2 regions of the Parageobacillus sp. VR-IP genome follow, and region 1 is predicted to be linked to the other one. Evidence: a T-box and tRNA genes for the amino acid it is inferred to sense, from the RefSeq annotation. Region 1 holds a T-box; the other holds one or more tRNA genes.
What was found. A T-box is a leader RNA that pairs with one kind of tRNA and senses whether it is charged. The one in region 1 lies ahead of serS (serine--tRNA ligase), so its partner is inferred to be a tRNA-Ser.
Positions count from the first base shown of each region.

Region 2: it has a tRNA-Ser gene. The T-box ahead of serS (serine--tRNA ligase) is inferred to sense a tRNA for this amino acid. The anticodon was not compared.

Region 1 is NZ_JABVYQ010000017.1:7,832-14,452, forward strand. Features, by position in the region: gene serS (serine--tRNA ligase) at 1-1,034, opposite strand, end outside; T-box leader at 1,087-1,303, opposite strand; gene pdxT (pyridoxal 5'-phosphate synthase glutaminase subunit PdxT) at 1,356-1,946, opposite strand; gene pdxS (pyridoxal 5'-phosphate synthase lyase subunit PdxS) at 1,966-2,850, opposite strand; gene HT574_RS19555 (serine hydrolase) at 2,991-4,322, opposite strand; gene guaB (IMP dehydrogenase) at 4,453-5,919, opposite strand; gene HT574_RS19565 (YaaC family protein) at 6,048-6,621, shown strand, end outside.
Region 2 is NZ_JABVYQ010000001.1:200-16,056, forward strand. Features, by position in the region: partial or broken rRNA gene HT574_RS00005 (23S ribosomal RNA) at 1-32, shown strand, start outside; gene HT574_RS20150 (hypothetical protein) at 92-223, shown strand; rRNA gene rrf (5S ribosomal RNA) at 267-383, shown strand; tRNA gene HT574_RS00015 (tRNA-Val) at 396-471, shown strand; tRNA gene HT574_RS00020 (tRNA-Phe) at 582-657, shown strand; tRNA gene HT574_RS00025 (tRNA-Thr) at 813-885, shown strand; tRNA gene HT574_RS00030 (tRNA-Lys) at 1,038-1,113, shown strand; tRNA gene HT574_RS00035 (tRNA-Leu) at 1,118-1,199, shown strand; tRNA gene HT574_RS00040 (tRNA-Gly) at 1,213-1,287, shown strand; tRNA gene HT574_RS00045 (tRNA-Leu) at 1,294-1,379, shown strand; tRNA gene HT574_RS00050 (tRNA-Arg) at 1,383-1,459, shown strand; tRNA gene HT574_RS00055 (tRNA-Pro) at 1,463-1,536, shown strand; tRNA gene HT574_RS00060 (tRNA-Ala) at 1,549-1,624, shown strand; tRNA gene HT574_RS00065 (tRNA-Met) at 1,651-1,724, shown strand; tRNA gene HT574_RS00070 (tRNA-Ile) at 1,734-1,810, shown strand; tRNA gene HT574_RS00075 (tRNA-Ser) at 1,826-1,918, shown strand; tRNA gene HT574_RS00080 (tRNA-Met) at 1,949-2,022, shown strand; tRNA gene HT574_RS00085 (tRNA-Asp) at 2,031-2,106, shown strand; tRNA gene HT574_RS00090 (tRNA-Thr) at 2,295-2,370, shown strand; tRNA gene HT574_RS00095 (tRNA-His) at 2,383-2,455, shown strand; tRNA gene HT574_RS00100 (tRNA-Gly) at 2,465-2,535, shown strand; tRNA gene HT574_RS00105 (tRNA-Ile) at 2,540-2,616, shown strand; tRNA gene HT574_RS00110 (tRNA-Asn) at 2,792-2,866, shown strand; tRNA gene HT574_RS00115 (tRNA-Ser) at 2,870-2,962, shown strand; tRNA gene HT574_RS00120 (tRNA-Glu) at 2,971-3,042, shown strand; gene HT574_RS00125 (B3/B4 domain-containing protein) at 3,319-3,984, opposite strand; gene queG (tRNA epoxyqueuosine(34) reductase QueG) at 4,056-5,198, shown strand; gene HT574_RS00135 (amidase domain-containing protein) at 5,256-6,122, shown strand; gene trmL (tRNA (uridine(34)/cytosine(34)/5-carboxymethylaminomethyluridine(34)-2'-O)-methyltransferase TrmL) at 6,148-6,621, shown strand; gene HT574_RS00145 (PrkA family serine protein kinase) at 6,940-8,835, shown strand; gene yhbH (sporulation protein YhbH) at 9,077-10,234, shown strand; gene HT574_RS00155 (hypothetical protein) at 10,351-11,097, opposite strand; gene HT574_RS00160 (hypothetical protein) at 11,276-11,443, opposite strand; gene HT574_RS00165 (LacI family DNA-binding transcriptional regulator) at 11,532-12,509, shown strand; gene HT574_RS00170 (response regulator) at 12,530-13,210, opposite strand; gene HT574_RS00175 (ATP-binding protein) at 13,223-14,800, opposite strand; gene HT574_RS00180 (TRAP transporter substrate-binding protein) at 14,915-15,857, shown strand, end outside.

The DNA.
Region 1 (6,621 bases):
CCGTAGCTTGGCAGCCAGACTTCAATATCGTACGTTTTCGCAGCCGAAAAGCCCAAATCTCCCGTACATAAACATACCACACGATAAGGCAGTCCGAGCAGCTGCAAAATTCTCTCCGCCTGATTCGTCAGTTTTTCTAATTCCTCATACGAATCTTCCGGTTTGACAAACTTCACCAGCTCCACTTTGTTGAACTGATGCTGGCGAATCAGCCCTCTCGTGTCGCGTCCTGCAGAGCCGGCCTCAGCGCGGAAACATGCACTGTAAGCCGCATAGTAGATCGGTAAATCTTCGGCTGATAAAATTTCATCGCGATGCAGATTCGTCACTGGTACTTCCGCCGTCGGAATAAGGAAGTAGTCTTCGTTTTCGACGCGAAATGCATCCTCTTCAAATTTTGGCAGTTGCCCTGTACCCGTCATGCTGGCCCGGTTGACCAAATACGGCGGCAGCACTTCCTGATAGCCAAACTCTTCAATATGCACATCAAGCATAAAGTTAATCAACGCACGCTCCAAACGGGCACCTAGCCCTTTGTAAAAGACAAATCGGCTTCCTGTGACTTTCGCAGCCCGCTCAAAATCAAGAATGCCAAGTTGATCAGCAATTTCCCAATGCGGTTTCGGCTCAAACGAAAACGACCGCGGCTCTCCCCATTTGCGAATTTCCACATTATCTTCCTCTGACTTGCCAACAGGCACCGATTCATGCGGAACGTTTGGAATGGACAACAACAGGGCATTTAGCTCCTCTTCCACTTGTCGGATCTCTTCATCCATTGCTTTAATGCGCTCGCCAACTTCGCGCATTTGCGTAATCAGATGTTCCGCATCTTTTTTCTCACGTTTTAGCACGGCGATTTGTTGCGATACTTCATTTCTTGTATTTTTTAGTTCTTCTGCTTTCGTAATCAGTTCACGCCGCTTTTTGTCAAGCTCTTCAAAGCGATCTATATTCGCCAAATCTTCGCCGCGCTGTTGCAGTTTTTCTTTTACTTCTTGGAAATGGTTGCGTAAAAATTTGATATCGAGCATGGGCCAATACCTCCTTCGTTTATTATTATATAAAATAAAAACTCTCGTCCCAAAAAGGGACGAGAGCAATCCCGCGTTGCCACCCTTATTGAAGACAAGGTTGTCTTCCGCTTGCATCGATAACGGCGAAAAACCGAAAATGCTTACTAGCTTACGCATTCAGCATTTTGCTCAAGGACGGATTCACAAGCGTTCCCCATCGGTTCACACCACCCACCGACTCTCTGAAGAGAAACGGCCTTGCTACTAGTTCCTTTCATTGCTTTCGCATTATACACTTTTGCCGCATTACTTGTATCAATAATGTACTACAAGTTTTTCTCAAACGCAACCCGTTTTATGCTTTGCTTCTTTTACCATATTAAGAAAATATTGCGTCATGCGGTGGTCATCCGTCAATTCAGGATGGAATGAACACCCAAGAAATTGCCCTTGTCTTGCTGCGACAATGCGGTCCTCATATTTGGCCAAAATTTCGACGTCTTCACCGACTTCCACAATATGTGGAGCGCGGATAAACACACCGATAAAATCATCAGCAATCCCTGCAATCGAAAGTTCCGCTTCAAAACTTTCGCGCTGACGACCGAAGGAATTTCGCTCGACAGTAATATCCATCAGTCCTAAATGTGGTTCATCATAGCCGACAATTCGTTTCGCCAGCAAAATTAACCCCGCACACGTGCCGAACATCGGTTTTCCTAACGCGGCAAATTGTTTTAACGGCTCCATAAATCCGTATTTATCCATAAGACGGCGCATCGTTGTACTCTCGCCGCCAGGGAGAATGAGACCATCCAGTTCTGCAAGCTGGTCTGGTTTTTTTACGACAACTGCTTCCGCCCCACACGCTTCAATAGAGCGAACATGTTCTTGTACCGCACCTTGTAAGCCAAGTACTCCAATTTTCATTGTCCCATTGCTCCTTTACTTACCAACCACGTTCTTGCATCCGTTGCTCTGGCAATAATGATGCGACATCAATGCCGCGCATTGCGCCGCCTAATCCTTTCGATAAATGAGCAATTAACTCATAGTCTTCGTAATGGGTGGTAGCTTCAACGATTGCCCGTGCGTATTTTTCTGGATTTTCCGATTTGAAAATACCAGAGCCGACAAATACGCCGTCTGCCCCTAAGTGCATCATCAGTGCCGCGTCTGCCGGAGTCGCGACCCCGCCAGCGGCAAAGTTGACAACTGGAAGACGACCTAACCGCTTAATTTCACGCAATACTTCGACTGGAGCTCCTAAATTTTTAGCTTCTGTCACTAATTCGTCTTCGCTCATGCTGACCACTTTACGTATTTGCGCATTGACTTTGCGCATATGCCGCACTGCTTCGACAATGTTTCCCGTTCCTGGTTCTCCTTTTGTCCGCAGCATCGATGCGCCTTCCGCAATGCGGCGCGCTGCCTCTCCTAAATCACGGCAGCCGCATACAAAAGGAACGGTAAATTGTCGTTTATCAATATGAAACTCTTCATCGGCTGGCGTCAATACTTCGCTTTCGTCAATATAATCTACCCCTAGCGCCTCCAACACGCGCGCCTCTACGTAATGGCCGATGCGCACTTTGGCCATCACAGGGATCGACACGGCATTCATCACTTCCTCAATGACCGTTGGATCCGCCATGCGAGCCACGCCGCCAGCAGCACGAATATCAGCGGGAACGCGTTCTAACGCCATTACCGCCACTGCGCCGGCTGCCTCGGCAATTTTCGCTTGTTCCGCATTGACGACATCCATGATGACGCCGCCCTTTTGCATTTCTGCCATCCCTCGTTTGACACGGTCCGTACCCGTAATTGCCATCTTTTATTCCCCCTTATTTCTATCTTCATACTGTGATAGCTGGGTTGAAATATCACAGTTTAGATGATTACATTTTTCTATTTTACCTCAATTTTTTTAAAAATCACAATAGAAAAAGCTCCCTCCAAAGGAAGAAGCTCTTAAAACCAGCCTTTGACCGTTTTTGCTACACTTGTCCATAGATCGCCGAACAATCCGCCGATTCCTCTCATAGTGAGCACAAACCAGTTCGCCTTTTCGACGCTCTCTTTTGCTACGATATTTACGCTCACATTTTTCTTCATGTCCGGATTTAAGAAGCTATACGAATCTTCGCCTTTGTATTGCAATGTCATATATCCAACTTTTTCTCCTTTTTTGATTGGAGCCGTTAATTCGCCTTGATCGGTCAATTTCTTTTTATCGAAAACATAAACAGGACGATAATTTTTTTCTTCGCCGCTTTTCACTAATACAGAGAGCGGCTTGTCCGTTGCAATCGATACGGTCTTTTCTTTCCCCTTTACGACCGGAAGGGTTTTATTCCCTTTCAGTTGATATCCTTTCGGGTATAGTTCTTTCTTAGAGTAATTGCTGAATCCATAGTCAAACAGTTTCCGCGTCTCTTCGAAGCGAGCCTCCCTCGTTGATTTCCCGCTGTTGTCTTTTGCGTTCATCACCACCGTGATGAAACGGACGCCGTTGCGCTTCGCTGTCCCTGTAAAGCAATTTCCTGCAAATTCCGTATATCCTGTCTTTAAACCATCAACTCCTGGGTAGGCATAAACCAGCCCTGGCAGCATCCAGTTCCAGTTATCCATCTTAATTTCATCGTCTGTTCCTTCACGGAATGTTTTATGGGTGATACTTGCTGTTTTCAGCACCTCCGGATGATCCTTTAACAAACGGTAGGCCAATGTTGCCATTGCACGTGCTGACATCACATTTTCATCATTTACATTCGTTCCTTCTGAGTGAAAACCTTTTAAATCTTTATTGCTTAATCCAGTCGCATTGACAAATTTGTAGTCTCTCAATCCTAATTGTTTCGCTTTTTCATTCATCATTTTTACGAAATTTTTCTCGGAACCGCCGACAATTTCAGCAATCGCTACTGTGGCTCCGTTGGCTGAATAAATGGCCATTGCTTCGTAAAGTTCGCGAACAGTATATTTTCCATCTTTCCGCAACGGAACGTTCGACAAACTACGATCTTGCGAAAGCCGGTAAACGTAATCGCTTGGCGTATATTGTTGATCCCATTTTACCCGTTTTTCCTTAATGGCATCTAGCAGTAAATATTCCGTCATCATTTTTGTCATGCTGGCGATACCAAGAACAGTGTCAATGTTTTTTTGATACAAAATTCTCCCTGTGTCGGCGTCCACCAAAATTGCCGCATCAGCATTGATATCCAATGGATCACTCTCTGCTTTTGCTGCTTGAAACGGCAATAAACCTAAACATAAGCAAGCAACAAGGAAACCAATCATCGCTTTTTGTATGACTCTCTTCACTTTCGAACCCTCCTCACACAAACGTTATTGTAACATACCCGCTCACAAAAAAATAGACGGAGAAATTTCTCCGCCTTAAGTTAGGTAAATAGACACAGCCCTATCGTTAGAAAACAGAGTAGTTTGGAGCTTCTTTCGTAATTTGCACGTCATGCGGGTGGCTTTCACGCAATCCGGCACCCGTCATCCGGATAAATTGCGTTTTTTCGCGCAGTTCTTCTAAATTTCTTGTTCCGCAATATCCCATTCCCGCACGCAGGCCGCCAACAAGCTGATAAATAGTGTCCGCTAGCGGTCCTTTGTACGGAACGCGCCCTTCGATTCCTTCCGGGACAAATTTTTTGTTGTCCTCTTGGAAATAGCGGTCTTTGCTGCCCCGTTCCATGGCAGCGACCGAACCCATTCCGCGGTACACTTTAAACCGTCTTCCTTGATAAATTTCCGTTTCTCCTGGGCTTTCCGATACGCCGGCCAAAAGGCTGCCCAACATCACGGCATGAGCTCCCGCCGCTATCGCCTTTACGATGTCTCCGGAATATTTAATTCCGCCATCAGCGATAATCGGGACACCATGTTTGCGCGCTTCTGTCGCACAATCGTATATCGCCGTAATTTGCGGCACCCCAACCCCGGCGACGACACGTGTCGTACAGATGGATCCAGGCCCAATTCCGACTTTGATGATGTTGGCGCCTGCCTCGATCAAGTCGCGCGTCGCCTCTGCTGTCGCGACATTGCCCGCGATAATGTTTAAATCTGGATATTGCTCACGAATTTTGCGGACAGTCTCGAGGACACCTTTCGAATGGCCGTGCGCCGTGTCCACGACAATGACATCCACGTTTGCTTCTACAAGCTTTTTCACGCGGATCATCGTATCAGCAGTCACGCCGACAGCAGCCCCGACAATGAGACGTCCTTTGGCGTCCTTAGCGGAGTTTGGAAATTCAATAACTTTTTCAATATCTTTAATGGTAATGAGCCCCTTCAATACTCCATTTTCATCAACGAGCGGTAGTTTTTCCACTTTATACTTTTGCAAAATTTTTTCTGCTTCTTCCAGCGTCGTCCCGACAGGTGCAGTAATTAAATTTTCCTTCGTCATTACGTCGGCGATTTTAATGGAATAATCTTGGATAAAACGCAAATCACGGTTTGTAATAATGCCGACGAGCTTTTGTTCTTTCTCATTGTTCACAATTGGCACGCCGGAAATTCGGTATTTGCTCATTAAATGTTCTGCATCATACACTTGATGCTCAGGGGTTAAGAAAAATGGGTCGGTAATAACTCCTCGTTCCGAACGCTTTACTTTGTCGACTTGCTCGGCTTGCTGTTCAATGGACATGTTTTTATGAATAATGCCAAGACCGCCCTGCCTTGCCATGGCAATCGCCATTTCTGCTTCCGTGACCGTATCCATTCCCGCGCTAATGATCGGAATGTTCAATTGCAACGTTTCGCTTAATTTCGTCGTCACATCGACATCACGAGGCAATACATCGGATTTGGCAGGAATGAGAAGCACATCGTCAAAAGTTAATCCTTCTTTGGCAAATTTGGATTCCCACATGTTTTCTCCCCCTTGTCCGGAAATTATTATTAGTAGCTTAACAACTGGTTAAACTACTGTCAAGGAGTATAGAAAATGTTCCACTTTTCAGTTATTTCCACCAAATGATGATAATAAGGAGGATGGAAATGTTTGATTACGGAAACATGCAAAACAAATTTATCATCTTTCATTCAGCTGATACAGCCCAACAGCTTCTTTACCAGTGCTATATTGAACAAGAACGGGCAGATGCCGTGCAAAAGAGCTATACGAACTGTTATCCGTTTCTTTATTATTTGGAACACGGACAAAGCTTTTATGCAACGGCACGTCATGCTCCGTTGTCCATCAAGCCTGTCCTTTTATTTTACGGAATGGTACAGCTTCTAAAGGCTTGTCTCCTTACCGTCGATGCAGATTATCCCGAATCCACTTCCGTCTTGGCGCACGGAGTATCGACAAGAAAAAGAAAGAAACAAGGCTATGAATTTTTGGATGATGAGGTAAAAGTACAAAAGAACGGACTGTTTACTCATTTTTCTGAAAAAATGTTTCATGTGAAACAGCTAACAGGGGAAAAATTTCGCATGGGCACACTGCTGCAACGAATATGTGAGCTACATGAAATGTTTTCGCTATTTAGTGGCAATAAAAAAATATTATCCTTAAAAATAATACATAACCCTTCGAATCATTCCATCGCCATTCCAAAAGATATTT
Region 2 (15,857 bases), on a different contig from region 1:
GACGGATACTAATCGATCGAGGACTTAACCAAGAAAAGCGAAGGCGAGCGGTTCGCCGCGAAGGGCAAATGTTCTTCGCCTGGAGGGATGCTTGCATCCCGAAGGCGAAGGTTATTTGACCCCGAGCGGCGGCGAGCCGGAGCTAGACAGCGCGAAAAGCGGAGGCGCTTGGCTTCTTCCAAGCAGACGGTTATCTAGTTTTGAAGGAATGAAAACCTCTTGACAATGAGTATAGTTCCATTATAATAAAACTTGTCCATTACTTGTCTAGTGACTATAGCGGAGAGGAAACACCCGTTCCCATCCCGAACACGGAAGTTAAGCTCTCCAGCGCCGATGGTAGTTGGGGCCAGCGCCCCTGCAAGAGTAGGTCGTCGCTAGGCAAGTTTATAAAGGGAGGATTAGCTCAGCTGGGAGAGCACTTGCCTTACAAGCAAGGGGTCGGCGGTTCGATCCCGTCATCCTCCACCACGGTTGTATATAGAAACACCAAGCGATGCCTTGACATATTGAATATCCATGAATCCTCTGTCATGGAAAATACAGGAAGGTTTACATAAATTTGTTTATATGACTGATTCGGCTCGGTAGCTCAGTCGGTAGAGCAAAGGACTGAAAATCCTTGTGTCGGCGGTTCGATTCCGTCCCGAGCCACCACCTACTTCTTCTCGTGTGCCGGCTTAGCTCAATTGGTAGAGACGAGCCTAAGCTTCTGTGAATTTGCTTCGAGTTGTCCCGACGCATCTAGCATCATTGAATGGGCTAGAAGAGGAAGGGACACAAAAACTAAGCATGTATGTCATGCTTCTCATGCCGGCTTAGCTCAATTGGTAGAGCAACTGACTTGTAATCAGTAGGTTGCGGGTTCAAGTCCTGCAGCCGGCACTGCTACAATGCGCGACCCATTAATTCAGCAGGAAAGCGATGAGCTAAATATCCATGAATTCGCTCCGAGTTGTCCCGACGCATCCAGCATCGTTGAATAAATTAGAAGAGGAAGGGACAACGAAAATACGGAGTGTTTTGATTCATCGCACGAGCCATTAGCTCAGTAGGTAGAGCATCTGACTTTTAATCAGAGGGTCGGAGGTTCGAGTCCTCCATGGCTCACCACCTTGCGGGTGTGGCGGAATTGGCAGACGCACCAGACTTAGGATCTGGCGCCTCACGGCGTGGGGGTTCAAGTCCCTCCACCCGCATGCTTAAGTGTACGCGGAAGTAGTTCAGTGGTAGAACACCACCTTGCCAAGGTGGGGGTCGCGGGTTCGAACCCCGTCTTCCGCTCCATCATTCGCCGGGGTGGCGGAATTGGCAGACGCACAGGACTTAAAATCCTGGGGTAGGTAACTACCGTGCCGGTTCGAGTCCGGCCCTCGGCACGTGCGCTCGTAGCTCAATTGGATAGAGCATCTGACTACGGATCAGAAGGTTAGGGGTTCGAATCCTCTCGAGCGCGCCATAACGGGAAGTAGCTCAGCTTGGTAGAGCACATGGTTTGGGACCATGGGGTCGCAGGTTCGAATCCTGTCTTCCCGATTTTGGTCATATGGGGCCTTAGCTCAGCTGGGAGAGCGCCTGCTTTGCACGCAGGAGGTCATCGGTTCGATCCCGATAGGCTCCACCATCTGGTTTAAATGATTTGTAATTCATGGCGGCGTAGCTCAGCTGGCTAGAGCGTACGGTTCATACCCGTGAGGTCGGGGGTTCGATCCCCTCCGCCGCCACATTGTAATGGACCTTTAGCTCAGCTGGTTAGAGCAGACGGCTCATAACCGTCCGGTCGTAGGTTCGAGTCCTACAAGGTCCACCATATTTTCAATTTGCTGGAGGAGTACCCAAGTCTGGCTGAAGGGGTCGGTCTTGAAAACCGAGAGGCGCCGCAAGGCGCGCGGGGGTTCGAATCCCTCCTCCTCCGCCATAGAGTTTGTCAGCTATTCCTTTTTATCGTCGCGGGGTGGAGCAGTCCGGTAGCTCGTCGGGCTCATAACCCGAAGGTCGCAGGTTCAAATCCTGCCCCCGCAATCTGTATAGGTCCCGTAGTGTAGTGGTTAACATGCCTGCCTGTCACGCAGGAGATCGCGGGTTCGAGTCCCGTCGGGACCGCCATTCCTAAAAATTAAGCAACGAAATAATTGAAGTATAGACAAATTCCCTATGCCGGCTCAGCTCAATTGGTAGAGACGAGCTTAAGCTTCTGTGAATTTGCCTCGAGTTGTCCCGACGCATCCAACATCATTGAATGGGCTAGAAGAGGAAGGGACACAAAAACTAAGCATGTATGTCATGCTTCTCGTGCCGGCTTAGCTCAATTGGTAGAGCAACTGACTTGTAATCAGTAGGTTGCGGGTTCAAGTCCTGCAGCCGGCACCAGACTAGATTGTGGCGACTATGGCGAAGTGGTTAACGCACCAGATTGTGGCTCTGGCATGCGTGGGTTCGATTCCCACTAGTCGCCCTATGATATGCGGGTGTAGTTTAGTGGTAAAACCTCAGCCTTCCAAGCTGATGTCGTGGGTTCGATTCCCATCACCCGCTTCTTGGGCCTATAGCTCAGCTGGTTAGAGCGCACGCCTGATAAGCGTGAGGTCGGTGGTTCAAGTCCACTTAGGCCCACCATTATTGCATATTATCTTATCATGAGTTAAACTATAATTAGATTCACTTTATCTTGCATTGTTTCTCGAAATAAATCCATTCCAAATTGCTTCAGCGCATTTAGCTTCTTGAGACGGCTGGTAGAGGAAGAGGCAGTAAGTATACCGAAAGACGGCTTTTTGTTAGGTTTTATTGTTCCGCAATAGCTCAGCGGTAGAGCAACCGGCTGTTAACCGGTAGGTCGTAGGTTCGAATCCTACTTGCGGAGCCATACGGAGAAGTACCCAAGTGGCTGAAGGGGACGGTTTGCTAAACCGTTAGGTCGCAGTTTTGCGGCGCGCGGGTTCAAATCCCGCCTTCTCCGCCATTGAATATGGCCCGTTGGTCAAGTGGTTAAGACACCGCCCTTTCACGGCGGTAACACGGGTTCGAATCCCGTACGGGTCATCAAAAGCACCGGAATAACTGGTGCTTTTCTTCTTTTATGCACAAAAAATATTGTTAACAGAGAAAAACGAAATTTGTCGAATTTTGCGTTTTATCGTTGCAATATCATATATTGTCTGCTATAATTAATACTGTTAGTTCCATTTGGCAAGGAAAAAAGCATAAGCTGTACGCAATGGGATTTATTATCATTACTCGCTTCATTGTCAATAACGGTTATGGGGACAACGCAGTGTTTCGTTTCTAGGAAGAACGAGGCATTGCGTTTTTATTTTTTTATGTTAATAATTGAAACGCTGCCTCTCCTCCATGAATTTGGAAAAACATGTTTTTCATTGATTCCAATATTTTTTCACACTGTTCTCGTTGCATGGAAGGCAGTAAATAGACAATTTGTATGGCGTTTTTGGTTTCTTTGGTGACAGCAGTTCGCTTGGAATCGACAATTGGACTTCCGAAAGGTCCATGCATATCTTTCGACACAAGCTTTTGGGCAAAATTAACGGGACGTCCGTTGATTGCCATATATTCGTCTTGTTCGGTTCCGATATCAATCGTAATCGGTCCCTCCAGTTTATCGAGATCATAAATACCGATTGGAATTTTATAATACAGTGAAAAGAAATTATTGACGTCAGCTGCGGAATGAATCGTTGAGATAAAACTTTTCTTCTGAATCCGCCGGTACAAACTCTCAGAGGAAGGGCGGTATCTGCTTGGATCCGTTCCGATGGTTTTAAAGATTTTGCGCCATTCCGCCAGTTCAGGAATATCGGCAATGGCAGTTTCCTGAAGGTCAAAGTAAATCGATTCTTGAAATAATTGGAGTCTTCCTTTTAGCATTTGCGGAGAATCGTCGACAACGATATGATGATAAAGGATAATTCCTAATTTAAATGAAGGGATCATTTGTTTAAGCGCTCCGGCAACAATCGCTTCCATGTATTTCTCACCTCGGATTTTTTCTTTCATTGTAGCATAGATTGCGAAATTTGAGGAAAGGAGGGATTGCGATGGATGTGATGGCACTTAAAAAGGAAATTATTGAATATAGCAAAACAATCGGAATTGATAAAATTGGCTTTGCCAGCGCAGATCCGTTTGTGGAGCTAAAGGAGCGATTACGTCGGCAGCAGGAGTTAGGATATCAATCAGGGTTTGAAGAACCGGATATTGAAAAGAGAACAAATCCTTCCCTGCTTTTGCCGGAAGCAAAATCGATCATTGCGATTGCTTTAGCATACCCGTCGAAAATGAGAAACGCTCCCCGCGGTACGAAAACGGAACGAAGGGGGATTTTCTGCCGAGCGTCATGGGGAAAGGACTATCACGATATTTTGCGTGAGCGCCTAGAGAAATTAGAAGCGTTTATTTTGGAAAAAGTGCCACAAGCCCGTGTCAAATCGATGGTAGATACTGGGGAGCTGGCGGACCGCGCCGTTGCCGAGCGCGCAGGAATCGGCTGGAGTGGTAAAAACTGCTCCATTATTACTCCTGAGTTTGGCTCTTTTGTTTATTTAGGAGAGATGATTACCAATATTCCATTTCCTCCCGATGAACCGATTGAGAGCCGCTGTGGTACGTGCACGAAGTGTATTGATGCCTGCCCAACGGGAGCGCTTGTGCAAGGTGGACAGTTAAATGCGCAGCGATGTATCTCATTGTTGACACAAACGAAAGGCTTTTTAGCCGATGAGTTTCGCGATAAAATCGGAAACCGCTTATATGGCTGTGATACGTGCCAAATGGTTTGTCCAGAAAATAAGGGGAAAGATTTTCACTTACACCCAGAGATGGAACCAGATCCGGAAGTGGCAAAGCCAAAGTTGATTCCGCTTTTGCATATCAGCAACCGCGAATTTAAAGAGAAATTCGGCCCGGTGGCGGGATCGTGGCGCGGGAAAAAACCGATTCAGCGCAACGCCATTTTAGCTTTGGCACACTATAAGGATAAAACAGCCATCCCGCATTTGTTAAAGTTATTAAAAGAAGACAGTCGTCCAGTCATTCGCGGTACAGCGGCATGGGCGCTCGGAAAAATCGGTGATACAAGTGTAATTACGGATTTACAAAAAGCGAGCCAAACAGAAAAAGACCCAGAAGTTCTTGCTGAAATAGAAAAAGGCCTGCAATTGTTGCAAGCATCGAAAGAATAGGGAAAGTTTCGCTCTTTGCCACATAAGGTAGTAACAAAAAAGAAAGTGGGGAGCGACGTGAAAAAGCAACTGCAACATTTGCTGAAAACGCAGGCGCAACTATTTGTTTCTACCAGGGACGATATGATGGAGGAAGCGGTAGAGAGAAAAAGGCAGCTGTGCGAAAAACGCGGGGCGGAAATAGTTCGTTGCACGATCCATTGCCAAGTTGTAGGCAAGCATGTAATGGAAAACGAAGCAAGGCTTTCTTATTGCGCTCATTATCAGTTTTTGATCAAGCATGGCCGTGAGATGTACGTCGAGGAGCAAATAGAGGAAAGACAGGCGTATTTTTTGGATGGAGAGTTAGTAAAAGATGAAAAGGTAAGCAAAACGGATGGGGAAATGGATTCCCCGCGTTTAGAACGCGAGATGCCAGTCGATGAGCGAATTTCCTATGAATATAATCGGGCAAAGGCGGTGCGTTATGCGGAAATATGGTGGAACAGCTATAATCCGGCGTTTCCGAAGTTTGATGTCGATTGCACTAATTTTGTATCACAATGTTTATATGCCGGCGGAGCGCCGATGACCGGATATCCGAACCGCGCTAAAGGATGGTGGTGCAAAAACAACAGTTGGAGTTATAGCTGGGCGGTGGCACATTCGTTCCGTTGGTATTTAAGTGGATCGCGCGTTGGATTGCAGACTGTGGAAGTATCATCGCCAGAACAATTGATGGCTGGGGATGTTATTTGTTATGATTTTCAAGGGAACGGCCGTTTTGACCATTCGACGATCGTCGTGGCGAAGGATAAAGATGGGATGCCGCTCGTAAACGCGCATACTACCAACAGCCGCATGCGTTACTGGTCGTACGAAGATTCTAGTGCGTACACGCCGAATATCCGTTATAAGTTTTTTCATATTATCGACCGAAAATAATGCTATCGTTTGGGGTGAAGCAATTATGCCATTACATGTCGTATTGTACCAACCAGAAATTCCAGCAAATACAGGAAACATCGCCCGCACTTGCGCGGCGACCGATACGGCACTCCATTTGATTCGTCCACTTGGCTTTTCTACAGATGATAAAATGTTAAAGCGCGCGGGGCTGGACTATTGGCCGTATGTCAATATTTCTTATTATGACTCGCTAGACGAGTTATTTGAGCAGTACCCGCACGGAGAGTTTTATTTTATCACGAAGTTTGGCAAAAAATATTATGATTCCTTTGATTTTAGCGATACCGAAAAAGACCTTTTTTTTGTGTTTGGCCGAGAAACAACGGGATTGCCAAAAGATTTGCTCGAGGCAAATATGGACCGTTGCCTGCGCATCCCAATGAACGACAAAGTCCGCTCCTTAAATTTATCGAATACGGCGGCGATTTTGGTGTATGAAGCGCTGCGCCAGCAAAAATTTAATGGTTTATCTTAATAAAAAACGACCTTCTGAAAAGGAGGTCGTTTTTTTTGGCATTAATTTTTCACGCCCGGTTTATCTTCATAACCAGCTGTAAAGATTGCGCTTAAAAAAGCGATGATCACACCTAATACAAGCAATGTACGCATCGCGATTCCCCCTTTACGAAATGATGGTTCTGTCTCCTTCATTATAGCGAATATGACAAGCCTTGTGAATGGAGGCGCGGTTGGAACAATGAGACAAAATTTTTTTTGCAACGAATGATACGGGACATCCTTGCATACATTGTAATAATCTTGCTGTTAGACATCAAGGATAAGGAGGTCCTTTATGGATATTTTAAAGAAAATTGCACAATATCGTGAAGAAGAAGAACGGTTAAGATGGGAAGGAACATTTGCGGAGTATTTAGAGATTTTGAAAGAAAAACCGTGGGTTGCTCAGTCCGCACATTCACGTGTTTATAATATGATTAAAGATGCAGGAGTAGAGGAGGTAAACGGAAGAAAACGGTATAAGTTTTTTAGTGATCACTTGTTTGGATTAGAAGAAGCGCTTGAACGCCTGGTGGAAGAATATTTCCACCCAGCGGCAAAACGTCTCGATGTACGCAAACGGATTTTGTTGTTAATGGGACCTGTTGGCGGCGGAAAATCAACGCTTGTTACATTGCTAAAACGGGGGCTAGAAGAATATTCGAAGACAGAACGGGGCGCCGTGTATGCGATTAAAGGCTGCCCGATGCATGAGGATCCGCTTCATTTAATTCCCCATCATTTACGTGACGATTTTTATAAGGAATATGGCATCCGCATTGAAGGAGAACTTTCGCCGCTGAACATGATGCGATTGGAAAAAGAATATGGCGGGCGCATTGAAGATGTAATGGTGGAGAGAATTTTCTTCTCGGAAAATAAACGCGTCGGCATTGGGACGTTCAGCCCGTCGGATCCGAAATCGCAGGATATTGCGGATCTTACAGGAAGCATCGATTTTTCCACCATTGCTGAATACGGTTCAGAATCAGATCCAAGGGCTTACCGATTTGACGGAGAGCTAAATAAAGCGAATCGCGGAATCATGGAATTCCAAGAAATGCTAAAATGTGATGAAAAGTTTCTCTGGCACTTGCTTTCTTTAACGCAGGAAGGCAATTTCAAAGCAGGACGGTTTGCGTTAATAAGCGCTGACGAATTAATTGTCGCCCATACGAACGAAACGGAATACCGCTCGTTTATCGCCAATAAAAAGAATGAAGCGCTTCATTCGCGGATTATTGTCATGCCGATTCCGTATAACTTGCGCGTTTCGGAAGAAGAACGCATTTATGAAAAAATGATTCGCGAAAGCGATGTCGCCGATGTGCATATTGCCCCGCATACGCTGCGAATTGCCGCTATGTTTACGATTTTGACAAGATTAAAAGAATCGAAACGGCCAGATGTGGATCTTATCAAGAAAATGCGCCTGTATGACGGGGAAATGATCGAAGGTTTTAATGAGGTCGATGTCGAGGAGTTGAAAAAGGAACACCCGGATGAAGGAATGAGCGGCATCGACCCACGCTACGTTATTAACCGGATTTCCGCGTGCATTATTCGCAAGGAAGTTCCATCGATTAATGCGCTCGATGTACTGCGTTCGTTAAAAGAAGGGCTTGATCAGCATCCATCTATTTCCAAAGAAGATAAAGAGCGGTATTTGAACTTTATTTCCCTTGCGCGAAAGGAATATGACGAAATCGCGAAGCAAGAAGTGCAAAAAGCATTCGTCTATTCGTATGAAGAATCAGCGAAAACACTGATGGACAATTACTTGGATAACGTAGAGGCATATTGCAATAAAACGAAGCTGCGCGACCCACTGACAGGCGAGGAAATGAATCCGGATGAAAAGCTGATGCGTTCCATTGAAGAGCAAATCGGCATTTCGGAAAATGCAAAAAAGGCATTCCGGGAAGAAATTTTGATTCGTATTTCCGCCTACGCACGGAAAGGACAAAAATTTGATTACAATTCACATGAGCGGCTGCGGGAGGCGATTCAGAAGAAATTATTTGCTGATTTAAAAGACATTGTAAAAATCACCACTTCCACCAAAACTCCGGATGAGCAGCAGTTAAAGAAAATTAATGAGGTTGTGGCACGCTTGATTGATGAATACGGTTATAATTCCACGTCTGCCAATGAACTGCTCCGCTATGTCGGCAGCCTATTAAACCGCTAGCATGCCTAAAGCCGTTAGGCATGCTTTTTTACTCTCATTTGAGCACAAACGCAGAAGAAATCAGGCTTGTCCACTTAAAATTGAGTTTGTAACTCTCGTAATAATTTGTCAATTATTTTGATTTTTTGCATAGGATAGAGTAAACAAACTGTCATTTATATAAATATGTTTTTTGACGCCAACATAAGTATATGCTGAAAAGAAAAAAGTGTGAAAATTATTTTAGATGAGGAGGGGAAAAATGAAAGGAAACTTTGTTGTATCGAAAGAAGACTGGTCCCTCCATCGGAAAGGACATGACGACCAAAAACGTCACCAGGAAAAGGTAAAGGAAGCGATTAAAAATAATTTGCCGGATTTAATTACCGAAGAAAGCATTATTATGTCAAACGGACGCGATGTGATTAAAATTCCGATCCGTTCTTTAGATGAATATAAAATTCGTTATAACTATGAGAAAAATAAACATGTCGGCCAAGGGGATGGAGACAGCCAAGTTGGCGATGTGGTGGCAAGAGAAGGAGCTGGGGAGGGACAGGGACCTGGAAAAGGGCAAGGAGCCGGTGACTTGCCTGGCCAAGACTATTATGAAGCAGAAGTATCGTTGATGGAATTGGAAGAAGCACTATTCAGCCAATTGGAGCTGCCGAATTTGCAAAGAAAAGAAGCAGACCAAAATGTTGTGCAACATATCGAATTTAATGATATTCGCCGTACTGGTTTAACGGGGAATATTGACAAAAAACGAACGATGCTCGCCGCATTTAAGAGAAATGCGATGAATGGAAATCCAAGTTTTTATCCGATTTATCGCGAAGATTTAAGATTTAGAACGTGGAATGAAGTAGTCAAGCCAGAGTCAAAAGCCGTGGTACTGGCCATGATGGATACGAGCGGTTCTATGGGATTATGGGAAAAATATATGGCTCGCAGTTTCTTCTTTTGGATGACACGTTTTTTACGTACAAAATATGAAACGGTGGAAATCGCCTTTATTGCTCATCATACGGAGGCAAAAGTAGTTTCCGAAGATGAATTTTTCACCAAAGGGGAAAGCGGCGGCACGATTTGTTCCTCTGCCTATCGAAAAGCGTTGGAGCTAATTGAAACGCAATATTCACCATCGCGCTATAATATTTATCCGTTCCACTTCTCTGACGGCGATAACTTGACATCGGACAATGCTCGCTGCGTGAAGCTTGTTCAAGAACTAATGAAAGTGTCGAACATGTTTGGATATGGAGAAGTCAATCAATACAATCGCCATTCTACACTGATGTCCGCTTACAAAAATATTAAAGATGAAAAGTTCCGTTATTACATTTTAAAACAAAAGTCTGATGTGTTTCATGCGATGAAAACATTTTTTCGGAAAGAAGAAAATAAGGCATACGTATAACCCTTTGTTTCAAATAGGGTTTTTTTTTTGTTTGCTGACATAAGAAAAGGTCCCGTTTGCGTGCAGAAACAGGACCAATTTTCTTCTTCAAATGGATAGATGTTGAAGAAAGTATTCTAATTGGAGGAGCTGACAGATTCATTCGGGTCTGCCGCTTCTTTGTCCAGCTTTGCCGAATCCGTTTTTCGTATCGTTTCAATCATTGCTAAAATAGGAGCAAGCTCTTCCTTATCTTTTGGCGTTTGAATTATCACCAGCATAGGAACAGGGCTGCTTGTACCGATGACATGAACCGTCATGTTTTCCGAGTGTGCGGTATACCAAGCGGCTCCTTTCAATGATTCTGGAAGATTTGTGCTGTCCTGGCGAACAGCGTCGGAAGACACTGCTTGTGCGTGTTCTTCAGCTAGTTTCCCATAATCTGTTCCGTTTCCTTCCACATGAAGGAGGCGGATTCTGACGAAGCTGTTATCGTGCAGCAACACATCGGAATGAGGCTCTTCGGCATCAAGATTCCAGCCTTTTAGTACATATAAGGAAAAACCTTGGTTGTCGCTTGTTTTTAAAGAAGCAGTTTCTTTCACTTCTTTTCCATCGGCCATATAAGATAATTGAATTTCGGAAGGACGCGTTTCTTGTTGTTTGTTTTCTTCTGCGCTAGTGGTGCCGTTTTCTGAGACGCCGCTCGAAGGTTGCGATGCCTCTGATTGCCCTATATGATCCGATTGCGTCGTTTCCGTTTGGTTTGTGTCGTTATTAGAAGAATTCGGTTGTTTTCCTCCGTTTGTTTCTTTCGTTCCGCACCCTGAAACCAGAGCGATGACCATGATGGCAGTTATCAATGGCTTCCAAGCTAATTGCATCACCATTCCTCCTTAAGTTTATACATTTTATTATATCAGTTGAAACATGAAGGAGAAATGTTTCGATGATAAATGTTTTTGTTACAATAGTTACTGGACGATTAGCAGCGTAAAGGGAGAACATGTTTGTGGCAAGAAATAATTTTTGAAAAGTCATGATCTCCCAACATCACTTCTTTTATTTCATACGTCTGTCAATCGTTTTTTGCGAAGTTCTACCGTTGCATGAACGGTCGTTTTTATGATAATCTTCCCGCTTTGCTTGGGGATTGGCTTCTAAAGCTATATAAGCTCCAATCCATTCAACTGCACATAGAAACAAAATCAACAATATTCCGCTTATCATCGATTTATTCCTCCTTTATGTTGTTTGAGGATACAATAATGTATGAAACGCGTTTCAATGCAATAGTTTTTTGAAAAAAGGTGATACGATGGCAAATATCCGTGAAATCGCCAAAGAAGCAGGGGTCTCCGTGGCAACGGTGTCAAGGGTGCTAAACGGCTATCCTTACGTGCGAGAAGAGAAAAGAAATGCGGTATGGGAAGCGGTAGAAAAATTAAATTACACGAAAAACATTAATGCAGTTCATTTAGCAAAAGGAAAAACGTCGATTATCGGGGTCATGCTTCCCTACGTGAATCACCCGTATTTCGGCGCCATATTGGAAGGGATATCAAAAGAGGCGCTTCGTCACCGGTACCACCTTTTGCTATTTCAAACGAATTACGATGTGGAAAAGGAATTAGAAGCATTGGAAATGATACGAATGAAACAAGTCGACGGGCTTATTATTTGTTCGCATGTGGCGGGCTGGGACGTAATCGAGGCGTACAAGGAAAATGGGCCAATCGTGTTATGCGAGGATGTTGGAGATAAAGATTTTTTATCTGTCTATATTGACCATTATGAAGCGTTTGCTAAGGCGTTGCGCTATTTAATTCGGAAAGGGCATCGGCACATCGGTTATTGCATCGGAAGAACGACAGGAACAAATAGCAAAGCGCGGGAAACGGCCTATTATGACACGCTGCGGCAAATTGGTGTTGAACCGCGAAAAGAGTGGATTTTTGACCATTGTTTATACGTCGAAGACGGAAAGCGGGTGATCCATCAATGGATGGATCTGTCCGAAAAGCCGAGCGCGCTGCTTGTATCGAGCGATCAAGTGGCGGCGGGCATCGTGTTGTGGGGGAGAAAAGAAGGGGTAAAGATCCCTGACGATCTTGCGATTGTCAGTTTCGATAATCACCCGATTTCAGAACCGCTGCAAATTACGACGATGGAGCTGCCGCTTGCGCTGATGGGAACGAAGGCCTTTCGTCTTATCTATCATTACATCGAAACGGGGAATATCGTGAAGAAAAAGGAAAAACTGCCTGTTCGTTTCATGGAACGCTCATCGGTATAAGAACATGGCAGCTGTTTTCCTTATATGTGTTTCATCATGTACCGGTTTACCGGGCGCCCGATTCCGCCGTATTGAACGTCGAGAGTGACTTCCCCTTTCTTTTCTAAGTATTCTAAATAGCGGCGGGCAGTTACCCGGGCGATACCGACCCCTTCGGCAACTTCTTCGGCGGAAACGGGGCTTGCCTGTTTCCGGAGATAATGTACGATTTTTTGCAATGTCACTTCGTTTAATCCTTTTGGTAGCCCGTCATGCGACAATGTTTGCTGTTCCGGCGTTTGCAAAAGAGCATCTAGCTCTTTTTGTGTTAGCGTTTCTTTTTCGGCTAACGTTTGGCGAAATGCATGGTAATTTTCGAGAGCCTGTTTAAGGCGTTCAAATTTAAAGGGTTTCATAATGTAATCAAACGCGCCGTTTTGCAGTACACGGCGTACGGTATCGATGTCGCTTGCTGCGGTGATGGCGATGACATCGACTTCATACCCTTTTGAGCGAATTTCTTTTAATGTTTCCAAGCCGTCCTGCTCGGGCATATAAATATCGATAATGACTAAATCGGGATGAAGTTCGCGGATCAGTTGTATTCCTTCGATCCCGTTTCCGGCAACGCCGATTACTGTAAATCCTTCTACTTGTTCGATGAACTGGCGGTTCACCTCCTGTACCATCGGATCGTCTTCAATGAGCAGTACGCGGTACAATCTTCTCCCTCCTTACATGTCAAAAGTAATCGTAAATATTGTTCCTTTTCCTTTTTCCGACTTTACATCCATATGCCCTTTTCCTTTTTCCACAATGTGCTTGACTAAGTACAAACCGATGCCTCGTCCATTTTTGCCTTTGGTGGAGAACCCCTCCTCGAAAATGCGGTCGAGATGCTCCGGATCAATGCCTTGGCCGTTGTCTTCCACCGAGAGAGAACAAATTTCCTCATTTTGCTCGATGCTTACATATATTTCTTTTTCCCGATCCGTAATGCCTTGAAAGGAGTCAAAAGCGTTTTCAATCAAATTTCCAAGAATGACGACGAAATCATGATGGTCCAATGTAGGCGGAAAAGCATGCAGACGACTATGACGGTCGATAATCACATGAATGCCCAGCTCTTTGCCGCGGCGGACTTTACTCAGAAGCAGACCGGAAATGCTTTCGTCTTTAATATGTTTGCTTAAAAAACGGGTTAACCCTTTTTGTTCTTCCGTCACTTGAAAGACGTATTCAAGCGCTTTTTCTTGGTGTCCTAATTGAATTAATCCGGCGATCGTATGAAGTTTATTCATATATTCATGATTTTGCACACGCAAAGCGCTGACGAAAGCTTTAACACCTGTCAGCTCTTCGGCTAGCTTCTTTATCTCTGTGCGATCTTGGAAAATAGCGATGGCACCGACGATTTTGCCATTGACTTTAATTGGAATGCGATTGCTCCAAATCGTCAAGTTTCCTATCTGCAATTCTTTATTATAAATAGGCTGGTTAATTTCTAATATTTCCGGCAGATGCGTGTCAGGAATAACAGAACGAATCGGTTTGCCGATCACATCACCTTTAACGCCGAGCATCTGTTTTGCCCGGTTATTAAAAATAGTGATTTTTTCATCACTGTCAATCGCAATGACCCCTTCGTGCATCGCGTTAAAGGCTTCGGTACGTTCGACAAGCAGTTTGGCAATTTCATGAGGCTCAAGCTGAAACATTTGCCGTTTAATATGGGAAGCAAGCAGCCAAGCCCCGATTCCGCCGATGAGTAAAGAAAGACTTATGGCAATCAAAATTTCTTCTTTTAAAGCATCGATCACTTCGAAAAAAGTTGGCAATCGATATGCCGCGATAACGACGCCGATTTGTTGGTGATCTTGGTTCATAATTGGAACGAATGCACGAATGACAGTGCCGATTTCGCCGTGCGCTTTCGAAGTGTAAGTATGTTCCGCAAAGGCCGGGCCTTCATCGACGCCGCGGGAAACACGCCCAATCATGGATGGGACCGGATGGGAAAGGCGAATTTTATTCATATCAAGAACAACAATGTAGTCGGCGTTATGAATAATGCGAACACGTTCGACAATGATGTTGATGGAAGATCGTTCTTTTTGGGTTCCGACAATATGTGATTTGATTTCAGGAAGCTCGGATACCGTCCGTGCCGTCAACAATGCCCGCTGCCGCAATTCCTCTTCTTTTGTGTGAAAAAAGTCGCCGATGACAAACATTCCGCTTAACAATAAGGAGAAGCTAACGATAAAAAAAATTAAGATGGTGATTTTCCAGCGAATGGATAGCCGATGCATCACAACGAATACCTCGTCTTCATGGAAAATAATATAATTTTGTTGATTATTTTAGCATTTTTCGACAATATGATAAAATTTGATTAAAAAACTTATTCATAAATGGTGTGGAATATGAAAAAGCAATGGTGGGTGTCATCTCTTGTTTTGCTTATTTGTTTAGGATGTGCAGCGTTTTTACTAAAACAGCATTTTCGCAATGAAAATATGGTATATGATGATGAGCAACAAGGGCTAAAAAAGCAAATTGTTATCTATTTTAGCCATGTAGTAGCGGAAAATACGCCAAAAGGATTGGCGGCGCAAAAGTTTGCCGATCTTGTCGAAAAAAAAACAAATGGCCGTGTAAAAGTAGAAGTATTTTCGAACGGTTCTTTATATTCCGATGGCGAGGAAATGGACGCACTATTGCATGGTGACGTGCAAATGATTGCGCCGACGTTTTCCAAAGTGACGGAATTAATTCCTGAATGGCAAGTATTAGATTTACCCTATCTATTTCAAGACTACCACGATGTGGAGCGGACGTTTACAGGAAGTGTAGGCAAACAGCTTTTAGCGATGTTAGATTCAAAAGGAATTAAGGGATTGGCGTTGTGGAGCAACGGTTTTAAACAAATGACGAGCACAACTCGTTTGCTGGTCCGCCCTGATGATTTTCGCGGATTGCGCTTTCGTATTATGCCAAGCGAAGTGATTGAAGAGCAATTTCGCTTGCTGGGCGGCGAACCGATTGTCGTTTCGTTTGATCATGTATATCGTTCCTTAGAAAAGCATGAATTTGATGGACAGGAAAATACGATTTCTAATATTTACTCGAAAGGCTTTTACAAATTTCAGCCATATATAACGATCAGCAACCACGGATATCTTGGCTATGCGGTGATGATGAACAAATCGTTTTGGGAGAGTTTGCCGAGAGATATCCAGCAAAAAATAACGGAAGCGATTCAGGAAACAACCATGTGGAATCTACAGCAATCGAAAAATCAAAATGAACAGGAATTAGAAGAAATAAAGCAAAACGAAAATATTCATATTTATGAACTATCTGAAG